One region of the Dorea sp. AM13-35 genome, then DNA from elsewhere that is predicted to be linked to it. Evidence: riboswitches for the same ligand, from Rfam matches in the RefSeq annotation. Region 1 holds a riboswitch; the other holds the start of a gene.

The links. A riboswitch is a leader RNA that binds a small molecule or an ion and turns the genes downstream of it on or off. The one in region 1 is predicted to bind glycine.
Region 2: it holds a riboswitch for glycine, as region 1 does, so the genes downstream of both, DW152_RS09290 (GrdX family protein) here and gcvT (glycine cleavage system aminomethyltransferase GcvT) in region 1, are expected to answer to the same signal.

The regions. Positions count from the first base shown of each region.
Region 1 is NZ_QUCZ01000008.1:60,693-66,418, forward strand. Features, by position in the region: gene gcvT (glycine cleavage system aminomethyltransferase GcvT) at 42-1,130, opposite strand; glycine riboswitch at 1,272-1,367, opposite strand; gene alaS (alanine--tRNA ligase) at 1,605-4,244, opposite strand; gene DW152_RS09920 (4Fe-4S dicluster domain-containing protein) at 4,334-5,726, opposite strand, start outside.
Region 2 is NZ_QUCZ01000007.1:138,507-144,232, forward strand. Features, by position in the region: gene purB (adenylosuccinate lyase) at 1-353, shown strand, start outside; gene DW152_RS09285 (alanine/glycine:cation symporter family protein) at 671-2,035, shown strand; glycine riboswitch at 2,298-2,410, shown strand; gene DW152_RS09290 (GrdX family protein) at 2,599-2,985, shown strand; gene DW152_RS09295 (glycine/sarcosine/betaine reductase component B subunit) at 3,053-4,333, shown strand; gene grdB (glycine reductase complex selenoprotein B) at 4,354-5,664, shown strand; gene trxB (thioredoxin-disulfide reductase) at 5,705-5,726, shown strand, end outside.

The sequences.
Region 1 (5,726 bases):
GATACCCTCGGTTTCAGACCTTTTCCCTGGCATCCTTATATTTATTTTGCTCTCTTATAGAACGGAAGTGCTACAACTTCTACATCAATCATACGTCCTCTGACATCTACCTGTAATTTTGTTCCTACATCTGTATAGGCAGTTTCCAGTAATGCCATTCCGACAGCCTTGTCAATGAAAGGACCTTTTGTACCGGATGTTGTATGTCCGATCACTTTGCCGTCTGCATATACATCCTGATGTTCACGGATGATTCCTCTTCCAATAACTTCCAGACCTACTCTCTTTCTCGTTAGTTCTGCATGTTCTTCCAGAGCTTTCTTACCGATGAAGTCATCTTTTTTCATCTTCACTGCGAATCCAAGTCCTGTCTCCAGCGGTGAAACATCATCATCCATCTCGTGACCGTAAAGTGGCATTGCTGCTTCCATACGAAGTGTATCTCTTGCTCCAAGACCACACGGGATAAGTCCTTCTTCTTTTCCATTTTCAAGAAGTGTATCCCACATCTTCTCTGCATACTCGCTTGGCAGATATAATTCTACTCCATCCTCACCTGTGTATCCTGTCTTGGAAATGATACATGGGATTCCGGCTACTTCTGTGTCGAATACTGCATGGTAGTATTTCTGAGGAATGTTCTCTTCTGCTGTCAGCTTTCTTAAGATATCCATTGCTTTTGGTCCCTGCAGTGCAAGCTGTGCATACTGAGCAGATACGTCTGTAAATTTGACTTCTCCAAACTGATGATTTAACATCCACTGATAATCTTTATCTTTGTTTGCTGCATTGACAACAATAAAGTAATGATCATCGGAATGTTTGTAAACAATCAGATCGTCTACTGTTCCGCCATGTTCATTACACATCGGACTGTATCTTGCCTGTCCATCCACCATATTGTCAAAGTTATTTGTCAGTATCATCTGGATATTTGCAAGTGCATCCTTTCCTTCGCATAAAACTTCTCCCATATGAGATACATCAAATAGTCCTGCCTGAGTACGAACAGCCATATGTTCTTTGATTACACCTGCTTCATACTGTACCGGAAGAAGGTAACCTCCAAATGGTACGATCTTACCTCCTGCCTTCACATGTGCATCATAGAGTGGCGTTTTTAATTCCATGATAAAAATCCTCCTTTTTTCTCATCATGAACTGCTCTGTCAGCGGGTCTTGTTCCGTTAAAAGTTTGTCGGAGCAAAAAAATAAGAGACATGTCCTATTTCAGGACTTCCTGCCTCCCTGTCTGCTTTCTTTCAGAGCTTCGTCCGAACCCAATTCTTCTGCCTGAGAGTTTCGAATTACTTCTTGCCCCTTCGGCGCTATTACTTATTGCTAATAATCTCTCTTAGGTTCATCACCCGATCACTTTTCTTTTATTTTGACAGGCTTATTGTAACAGCCCTTGAATTATCTGTCAATAATTGTTTATTTTTTAACTTTTCTGTTATTTATAGGCAATTGCAACAGTCATTATAGTTATTATCTATAAAAAAGAAAGATACATTTTCACTTTTTTGTAGAAAATGTATCTTTCTTTATTTCCATTGTATTTTATTGTACTATTATCTGCGTATTTTCATACTTCTAAAGTGCACTTATGCAAGCTGTTCAGCCAGTACTTCTTTCGCTTTTGTGAGTGCATCATTCATGCCTTCCGGCTTCTTGCCCCCAGCTTGGGCCATATTCGGGCGGCCACCACCACCACCGCCAACGCATGATGCACAAGCCTTGATCAGATTACCTGCATGTGCGCCTTTATCAATTGCTCCTTTGGTAGCCATAGCCATCAGGCTGACTTTACCATCTGTAGCCGATACAAGCACGACAACACCTTCGCCAAGCTTGTCTTTTAACTGGTCACCAAGATCACGGAGTCCGTTCATATCCACGCCATCTACCTTTGCGGCGAGCAGTTTCACACCGACAACTTCTGTCACCTGATTCATCACATCACCTATAGCATCTTTGGCAAGCTTGCCCTTCAGGCTCTCCACTTCGCTCTTCAATGCCTTATTCTCAGCCTGCAGATGACTGATCTTCTCTTCCATATTATCCGGAGTTGTCTTCAACATCTTCGCAGCTTCGTGAAGCTTCTGCTCCTGTTCCTCGTAATAATCCATCAGTCCTTTGGAAGTCAGTGCTTCAATACGGCGCACACCGGCTGCGACACCGGACTCGGAAAGGATCTTAAATGCCATGATATCACCGGTATTTGCCACATGTGTACCACCACAGAACTCAATAGAGAAATCTCCCATGCTGACAACACGTACAATATCTCCGTATTTTTCACCAAACAGAGCCGCTGCTCCTGTCTTTTTTGCTTCCTCGATCGGCATGTTGCGCACAACAACCGGAAGATGATTACGAATTTCTCTGTTGACGATTGCCTCTACTTCTTTGAGCTGTTCTTCTGTCATAGCAGAAAAATGCGTAAAGTCAAAACGAAGTCTGTTCGCATTGTTCAGAGATCCAGCCTGTTCTACATGTGTTCCAAGCACCATGCGGAGTGCTTTCTGTAACAGATGTGTTGCACTGTGGTTATTTGCAGCAAGTGCACGGTTCTCACGATCAACTTCCATTGTCACTTTATCACCGATTTTGATCATGCCTTTTGTCACATGACCGACATGTCCGAATTTGCCACCGAGAAGTTTTACAACATCTTCTACTACAAATTCACCGTCTGCACTGCGGATCACGCCTTTATCAGCTTCCTGTCCACCGCTTGTTGCGTAGAACGGAGTCTTCGCTACAATGACCGTTCCCTTTTCTCCGTCAGAGAGTGCATCTACAATCTCTTCTTCACTTGTAAGTGCTGTAACTTCTGACTCTGCTTCCATATTGTCATATCCGACAAATTCTGTTGTCAGTTCCGGATCAAGCGCATCATAAACGCTTGCGTCTGTACCACTGTAACTGTGTGTTCCAAAAGTTCCTTCGGACTTCGCGCGCTGTTCTTTCTGTGCTTTTTCAAAGCCTTCTTTATCATATGTCAGTCCCTTTTCCTCCAGGATCTCACTTGTCAGATCCACCGGGAATCCATAAGTATCATAAAGCTTGAATGCATTCTCTCCGGAAAGTACGGTTGTACCTTCTGCTTTCATATCTGCTTCCATGTCAGCAAGAATAGACAGTCCCTGATCGATCGTCTTGTTAAACTGCGCTTCTTCTTTTGCAATGACATTGAAAATAAAGTCTTTTTTCTCTTCCAGTTCCGGATATCCATCCTTGGAACCATCGATAACAGTCTGTGCCAGTTCTACGAGGAATGCTCTCTCAATGCCAAGCAGTCGTCCATGACGGCAGGCACGACGCAACAGACGCCGCAGCACATAACCTCTTCCACTGTTGGACGGCATAATTCCGTCAGAGATCATAAACGTGACAGAACGGATATGATCCGTGATAACACGGAGAGAAACATCTGTCTCATCGCTTGTTCCATAAGATACACCTGTAATGCGGCATACATGGTCGCGCAGTGCTTTCATTGTATCGATATCAAACATAGAATCTACATTCTGCACAATACATGCAAGACGCTCCAGTCCCATACCGGTATCAATATTCTTCTGTTCAAGTTCTGTGTAGTTGTTGTGTCCGTCATTGTCAAACTGTGTAAATACGTTATTCCAGATTTCCATGTACCGATCACATTCACATCCTACTGTACAATCCGGACGTCCGCAACCATATTTCTCACCGCGGTCGTAATATACTTCTGAACATGGACCACAAGGACCTGAACCATGCTCCCAGAAGTTATCTTCCTTGCCAAACTTGAAGATTCTCTCCGGTGCAATCCCAATCTCTTCATTCCAGATCTTCCACGCTTCATCGTCCTCAAGATAAACAGATGGATACAGACGATTCGGATCAAGACCTACAACTTCTGTCAAAAACTCCCATGTCCAGTGAATTGCATCGTGTTTAAAATAATCTCCAAACGAAAAGTTACCAAGCATCTCGAAGAAAGTACCGTGTCTTGCAGTCTTTCCTACATTCTCGATATCTCCTGTACGGATACACTTCTGACAGGTTGTCACTCTCTTTCTTGGTGGAATCTCCTGTCCTGTAAAATATGGTTTTAACGGCGCCATACCGGAATTGATAAGCAACAGACTCTTGTCATTGTGCGGCACCAGTGAAAAGCTTTTCATAGCCAAATGTCCTTTACTTTCAAAAAAATCAAGGAACATTCTACGTAATTCATTTACTCCGTATTTTTGCATAATTTCCTCCTCCAAACTCACTATCTCCTAATTATAATAAGATACCCGCCGTTTGTCAACGACAGGCATCTTTGCACATTTCTTCTTTTTTACTTTAATTCAATCTCTGCCAATTCTTTTGGCGGAAGTTTTTTCGTGGATGCTTTTACAAATTCTTTGATATTCTTCTGCGCTTTCGGAACCGGAATATTTGTTCCTGCACCTGCCACGCATCCTCCTGGGCATCCCATTCCTTCAATCAGACATCCGTTCATGCGTCCTGCTTTTGCAAGAGCAAGCATCTTCTTACACTCAGCCAGTCCTTCCGCATGTTCGATATTTACTTCTACATCCGGATAATACTCATGGATACATTTCTCGATTGCCTCTGCAACGCCTCCTGCTACTGCATACCCTCTTCCTGCTCCGGTCGCATCATGGAAAGACGATTCTGCTTCATACTGTGTCAGGTCAATATTCTTAGCATCGAACATTGCCTGCAGTTCTTCAAATGTAATAACAAAATCCACATCACTTCGCACATCCCGGCGCATCGCTTCCAGCTTCTTTGCCGCACACGGTCCAATGAATACCACTTTGGCATTCGGATGCTTCTGCTTGATCGTACGTGCAGTCGCAACCATCGGCGTTAACTCCTGTGATACCTGATCAATGAGGTCCGGAAAATACTTCTTAGCAAGCATCGCCCATGACGGACAGCAAGATGTAAGAAGGAACGGCAGTTCTCCTGTCACAACTTTTTCCACATAATGGTGCGCCTCCGCAACTGCACCAATATCTGCCCCAAGTGCAACTTCATAAAATTCCGAGAAACCAAGTTCCTTGAGTGCCGCTTTTAGATTTCTCGGCGTGATATTATCTCCAAACTGTCCTGCATATGCCGGAGCAATCTCGGCAACAATCTCTTCACCATCTTTCAGTGCATGCGCTAACTGGAAAATCTGCGATTTATCAGAAATCGCACCAAACGGACAGTTTACCATACACATTCCGCAGGATACGCATTTATCATTGTTAATGTAAGCTCTTCCCATAGCATCTGACTCAATTGCTCCTACACCACATGCCATTTTGCAAGGTCTTGCCTTACAGGAGATTGCGTCATACGGACAGGCGGATTTGCATTTTCCACACTTGATGCATTTTTCCTGGTCAATGTGAGATTTACCATTTACCATGGAAATCGCACTCTTCGGACAGACTTCCATACACGGATGTGCCAGACAGCCCTTACACATATTGCTCACTTCATATCCACGTTCCTCACATGCTGCACACGCTGACGGTATGACCTGCATAAGCGGCGGCTCATAGTATTTGTCCGAAATATTACTCGCCTCCACACCGGCAGTCAGATGAACCGGTTTGTTCTCCGGACGGAGTGACAATCCCATAGCAAGACGGAGACGCTCCCTGACAACTGCTCTGGCTCTGTAAATGCTGTCCCTGTAAACAGGGCTTTCTTCATTCACCATAGCATAT
Region 2 (5,726 bases), on a different contig from region 1:
TAATCGAGAAACGTCTGATGTCAGAGCTTCCGTTTATGGCAACAGAGAATATTATGATGGATGCTGTAAAAGCAGGCGGTGACCGTCAGGAGTTACATGAAAGAATCCGTGAGCTTTCTATGGAAGCAGGACGCAATGTAAAAGAAAAAGGGCTGGACAATAATCTTCTGGAACTGATTGCAGCAGATCCGGCATTTAATCTGAGTGTTGAGGAACTGAAGAAGACAATGGATCCGTCCAAATATGTTGGACGCGCACCGGTTCAGGTAGACAATTATCTGAACAATGTTGTACGCCCAATGCTTGAAGAGAATAAAGAAATTCTTGGAATGACAGCGGAAATTAACGTGTAAAATATATGGAATATATAAAGAATATCTATAGATGAAACGAATAGATAGAAGTTACAAACGTGCAATAGTAATTGTGACGAAAAAATCTTTAATGATGAAAATAACTTGACAAAAAAACGGTGTAAGCGAACGAGTTTACGCCGTTTTTTGTATGTAAAATAATAAGCGCGATTGCACACAATGTATAAAATACACAAAGAAAATATAGAAGGTTTTGTACATATTGCGCTGTATATAGATAAGTGTTATGATAGGTGTAATGAATAAGTTCGTATAAATATACGGAAAATCTATACAAAGAAAAGGGGGATGTAACAATGAAAACATTAAACGATCTTGTTCTGACAATTCAGCACTATCTGTCTGATTATGTGTTGATCATCGCACTTCTCGGAGGTGGAATCTGGTTCACATTTAAGCTTGGTTTTATTCAAGTACGTGGATTTGGAGAAGGAATGCGCCGGACTTTTGGCGGCCTGTTCAGTAAAAAAGGCAATGCTGACAAAGATGGAATGTCATCATTCCAGGCACTGGCAACAGCAATTGCAGCTCAGGTAGGAACCGGTAATATCGCCGGAGCGGCGACCGCTCTTGCAATCGGAGGACCGGGAGCTATTTTTTGGATGTGGATCGCAGCATTCCTGGGAATGGCAACGATCTTTGGCGAGGCTGTACTTGCACAGAAGTATAAGCAGGTAGGAGTTGACGGAGAGATCACAGGAGGACCTGTATATTATATCCGTGCAGCATTTAAAGGAACGTTTGGAAAAGTACTTGCCGGAATTTTTGCAATATTGATCATCCTGGCGCTTGGATTTATGGGTAATGCAGTACAGTCCAATTCCATCGCAGCAGCCTTCCATACAGCATTTGGTGTGCCACAGGCAGCAGTTGGTGTTGTAGTTGCACTGATCGCGTTATTTGTATTCGTAGGTGGTATGCAGCGTATCGCAAAAGTAACAGAGACGCTCGTACCAATCATGGCAGCTTTCTATATTCTTGGTGCGCTGATTGTTATTATTTATAATTATAAGAATATTCCATATGCATTCCAGGCAATTGTCGTTGGAGCATTTAATCCGTCAGCAGTATCCGGTGGTGCTGTGGGTGCGACATTAAAACTTGCACTTACAAAAGGTGTTGCAAGAGGATTGTTCTCTAATGAGGCTGGTATGGGTTCTACCCCACATGCGCATGCAGTTGCAAAAGTAGATCATCCGGTCGAGCAGGGATTTGTTGCAATGATCGGTGTATTTATCGATACGTTTATCGTACTAAACCTGACAGCATTTGTAATTATTACAACGAAGTCTATTCCAAGTGGTAAGACAGGTGCAGAGTTAAGCCAGTATGCATTCTCTACATTGTATGGAAAAGGTGGAGATATCTTTATCGCGATTTGTATGTTCTTCTTCGCATTTTCAACAATTATTGGCTGGTATTTCTTTGGACAGGCAAATATTAAGTATCTGTTTGGACCAAAAGCTGTAAAAGTATATTCCGTATTAGTTGCTGTGTGCGTAGTGCTTGGATCACTTGCACAGGTAGATCTCGTATGGAATATGGCAGACTGCTTCAACTCCATGATGGTAATTCCGAACTTTATCGGTCTGATTGTTCTGAGCGGTACGATTAAGAAGTTGCATGATGATTACTATCAGAACTTTAAAAAGAATAAATAGATATTATCTATAAGTGGATGAAATGCAGGACAATCATAAATGTTGTTTTTTATAGACGTTTTAATAAATATTATAAAATCGACTAATAAATATAACAAAAATCAGGAATGGAAATTGTGCATACTCACTAAAATAATATTAATTAGTATAATGGGTTGCAAAAAAAGTTACAATAAGTTATTATAGATACAGGCAATAAATAATATAAAAAATGTCTATGAAAATTGTGTAATGATTTTCTATGAAAAGAATATTCGTGGGATGATGTTTTCCAAGAGAGAGTTGAACGGATCAGCCGCCGAAGAGGCAAGCCGGACATACATGGTGGGTATGCAAAAAGGTGAAACTTTCAGGCAAAAGGACTGGAAAATGTACCACATTCTGAATCTTGTGCTGTGTGATAAAGCTTATCGATGATTTCAATTTATCAGGGCAAAAGACAGGAAGGACGCCGTAGATATAATGGTATATCTGGACGTCCTTTTTTATTTGGAATACCGATGACTTTTATTGTATTTATCGATTGCCGAGGCAACAGGCCGGAAAGGAGGATACGGTTCAGGATGAACAGGGGGAAATATATAGTCTTGACCAATAATCCACTGGTCTTCGATAAGCTTGAGAAGACGCACGAAGTAATATATCTGGAAACTACTTATGAAGGACTTCTCCGGGAAGTCAGAGACAGAATACATGACGGACATTTACTTCTGACGCATCCGTTATCCGGAAGCGTGAAGCCAAATGAGACACCATACAAATCGGTTTTGATTTCAGCTGGAAAGGAGGAAGTGGACAGAAGGTCGCTTACGATTATAGAAAATGCAATCGATGCATGCCATAAATTCCAAGATAAGACTGGACGATATGGAGAAAGCGTACTGGAAGATTTTCAGTTGATTGACTGGACTCTGCTGGAAAGCGGCCTGGCATCAGCAGATGCCTGGTAAGTCATTGAGTGAGGTTGTCGAGCGTTGCAGCTTAAACAATATAATTTTTTTAAGGAGGGAACTTAAAGTGAGATTAGAAATGGGACACATTTACATCAAGGATATTCAGTTTGCATCTGAGTCAAAGATTGAAGACGGAATCCTTTATGTATCCGAAGAAGCCGTTAAGGCAGTAGCTCTTGAGGACGAAAAGATTAAGAGCGTATCATTTGACATTGCAAAACCGGGTGAGTCTGTAAGAATCACACCTGTTAAAGATGTTATCGAACCTAGAGTTAAAGTTGAAGGAAGAGGAGGAATCTTCCCGGGAGTTATCTCTAAAGTAGACACAGTTGGAGAAGGAAAGACTTACGCATTAAAAGGAATGGCTGTTGTTACAGCTGGTAAGATCGTGGGATTCCAGGAAGGTATCATTGATATGACAGGTCCTGGAGCAGATTACACACCATTCTCCAAGACATTAAACCTGGTTATGGTATGTGAGCCAATTGACAATATCAAACAGCATGAATACGAAAAAGCAGTTCGTTTCGCTGGATTCAGAGTTGCAACTTACATTGGTGAGTTAGCACGTGATCTGACACCGGATGAGACAAAAGTTTACGAGACATGTACAATTAAAGAAGGAATGGAAAAATATCCGGATCTGCCGAGAGTTGCATATGTACAGATGCTTCAGAGCCAGGGACTTCTTCATGACACATATGTATATGGTGTAGATGCTAAGAAAATCGTTCCTACAATTTTAAGCCCTACAGAGATCATGGACGGAGCAATTGTTTCCGGTAACTGTGTATCTGCATGTGATAAGAACCCTACATATGTTCATCTGAACAACCCGGTTGTACATGACTTATTTGAACAGCACGGAAAAACATTAAACTTTGTTTGCCAGATTATCACAAACGAGAACGTATATCTTGCTGATAAACAGCGTTCTTCTGACTGGACAGCAAAACTTTGCAAGATGTTAGACCTGGATGGAGTTATTGTATCTCAGGAAGGATTCGGTAACCCGGATACAGACCTTATCATGAATTGTAAGAAGATTGAAGCAGAAGGCGTTAAGACTGTAATCATCACAGACGAGTATGCCGGACGTGATGGAAAATCTCAGTCACTTGCTGATGCTGATCAGGCTGCTGATGCAGTAGTAACAGGCGGAAATGCAAACCAGGTAGTTATCCTGCCGAAACTTGACAAAGTAATTGGAACTCTTGACTATGTAACAAAGATTGCTGGTGCAAGTGAAGAGACACTGCGCGAGGACGGATCTCTTGAAGTTGAGCTTCAGGTTCTGACAGGCGCAACAAACGAAACTGGTTTCAATAAACTGAGTGCAAGATAAGGAATGGAGGATATAGAATAATGGCTAAATTAAAAGTTGTTCATTACATCAATCAGTTCTTTGCACAGATTGGTGGAGAAGAAAAAGCAGATTACCCGGTTGAACTGCGTGTTGGCGAAGTTGTTGGACCAGGTATGGCATTAACACAGAATTTTAAAGATGAAGCAGAGATCATTGCAACAATCGTATGTGGTGACTCTTATTTCAACGAGAATCTTGAAAAAGCAAAAGCAGAGATTCTTGAGATGGTTAAAGAACAGGCTCCGGACATCTTTATTGCAGGACCGGCTTTCAACGCTGGACGTTACGGAGTTGCCTGCGGTACTATCGCAGCAGCAGTTCAGGAAGAACTTGGTATTCCTTCCCTGACTGGTATGTATGTAGAGAACCCAGGTGCTGATATGTTTAAAAACCAGGTATACATGGTCTCTACAAAGAACAGTGCAGCAGGTATGAGAGACGCTGTTAAGAAGATGGCTCCTCTGGCTGTTAAACTTGGAAAAGGTGAGAAAATCGGTTCTTCTGCAGAAGAAGGATATATGCCGAACGGTATTCGTGTAAACTTCTTTGAAAAAGAAAGAGGATCTCAGAGAGCTGTTAAGATGCTCATTAAGAAACTGGCTGGAAAACCTTTCGAGACAGAGTTCCCAATGCCAGACTTCGACAGAGTTGATCCGAATCCGGCTGTAAAAGACCTTGCACATGCTAAGATCGCATTAGTTACTTCCGGTGGTATCGTTCCGAAGGGAAATCCGGATCACATCGAAAGTTCAAGTGCTTCCCACTATGGTGAGTATGATATTACAGGGGTTACGGATCTGACAGAAGACACATATGAGACAGCTCATGGTGGATACGATCCAGTATACGCAAATGAAGACGCTGACCGTGTACTTCCTGTTGACGTTCTTCGTGATATGGAAAAAGAAGGAATTATCGGTGAGTTACATCACTTATTCTATACTACAACAGGAAATGGTACTGCTGTTGCATCTGCAAAAGCATTTGCTGATGAATTCTCCAAGAAACTGGTAGCTGATGGGGTAGATGCAGTAATCCTCACATCTACTTGAGGTACCTGTACACGTTGCGGTGCAACGATGGTAAAAGAAATTGAGAGAGCAGGAATTCCGGTAGTACATATCTGTACAGTAACACCAATTTCCATGACAGTTGGTGCTAACAGAATCGTTCCGGCTATCGCAATCCCTCATCCACTTGGAAATCCGGCACTGGATAAAGATGAGGAAAAAGAACTTCGTCGTAAGATCGTAGAGAAAGCTCTGAAAGCTCTTACAACAGAGGTTGACGGACAGACTATTTTCGAGTAGAGTATGAGAATACTATTAATGAAAAGGAGACGTAACAGACATGGATAAGATTTATGATGTTA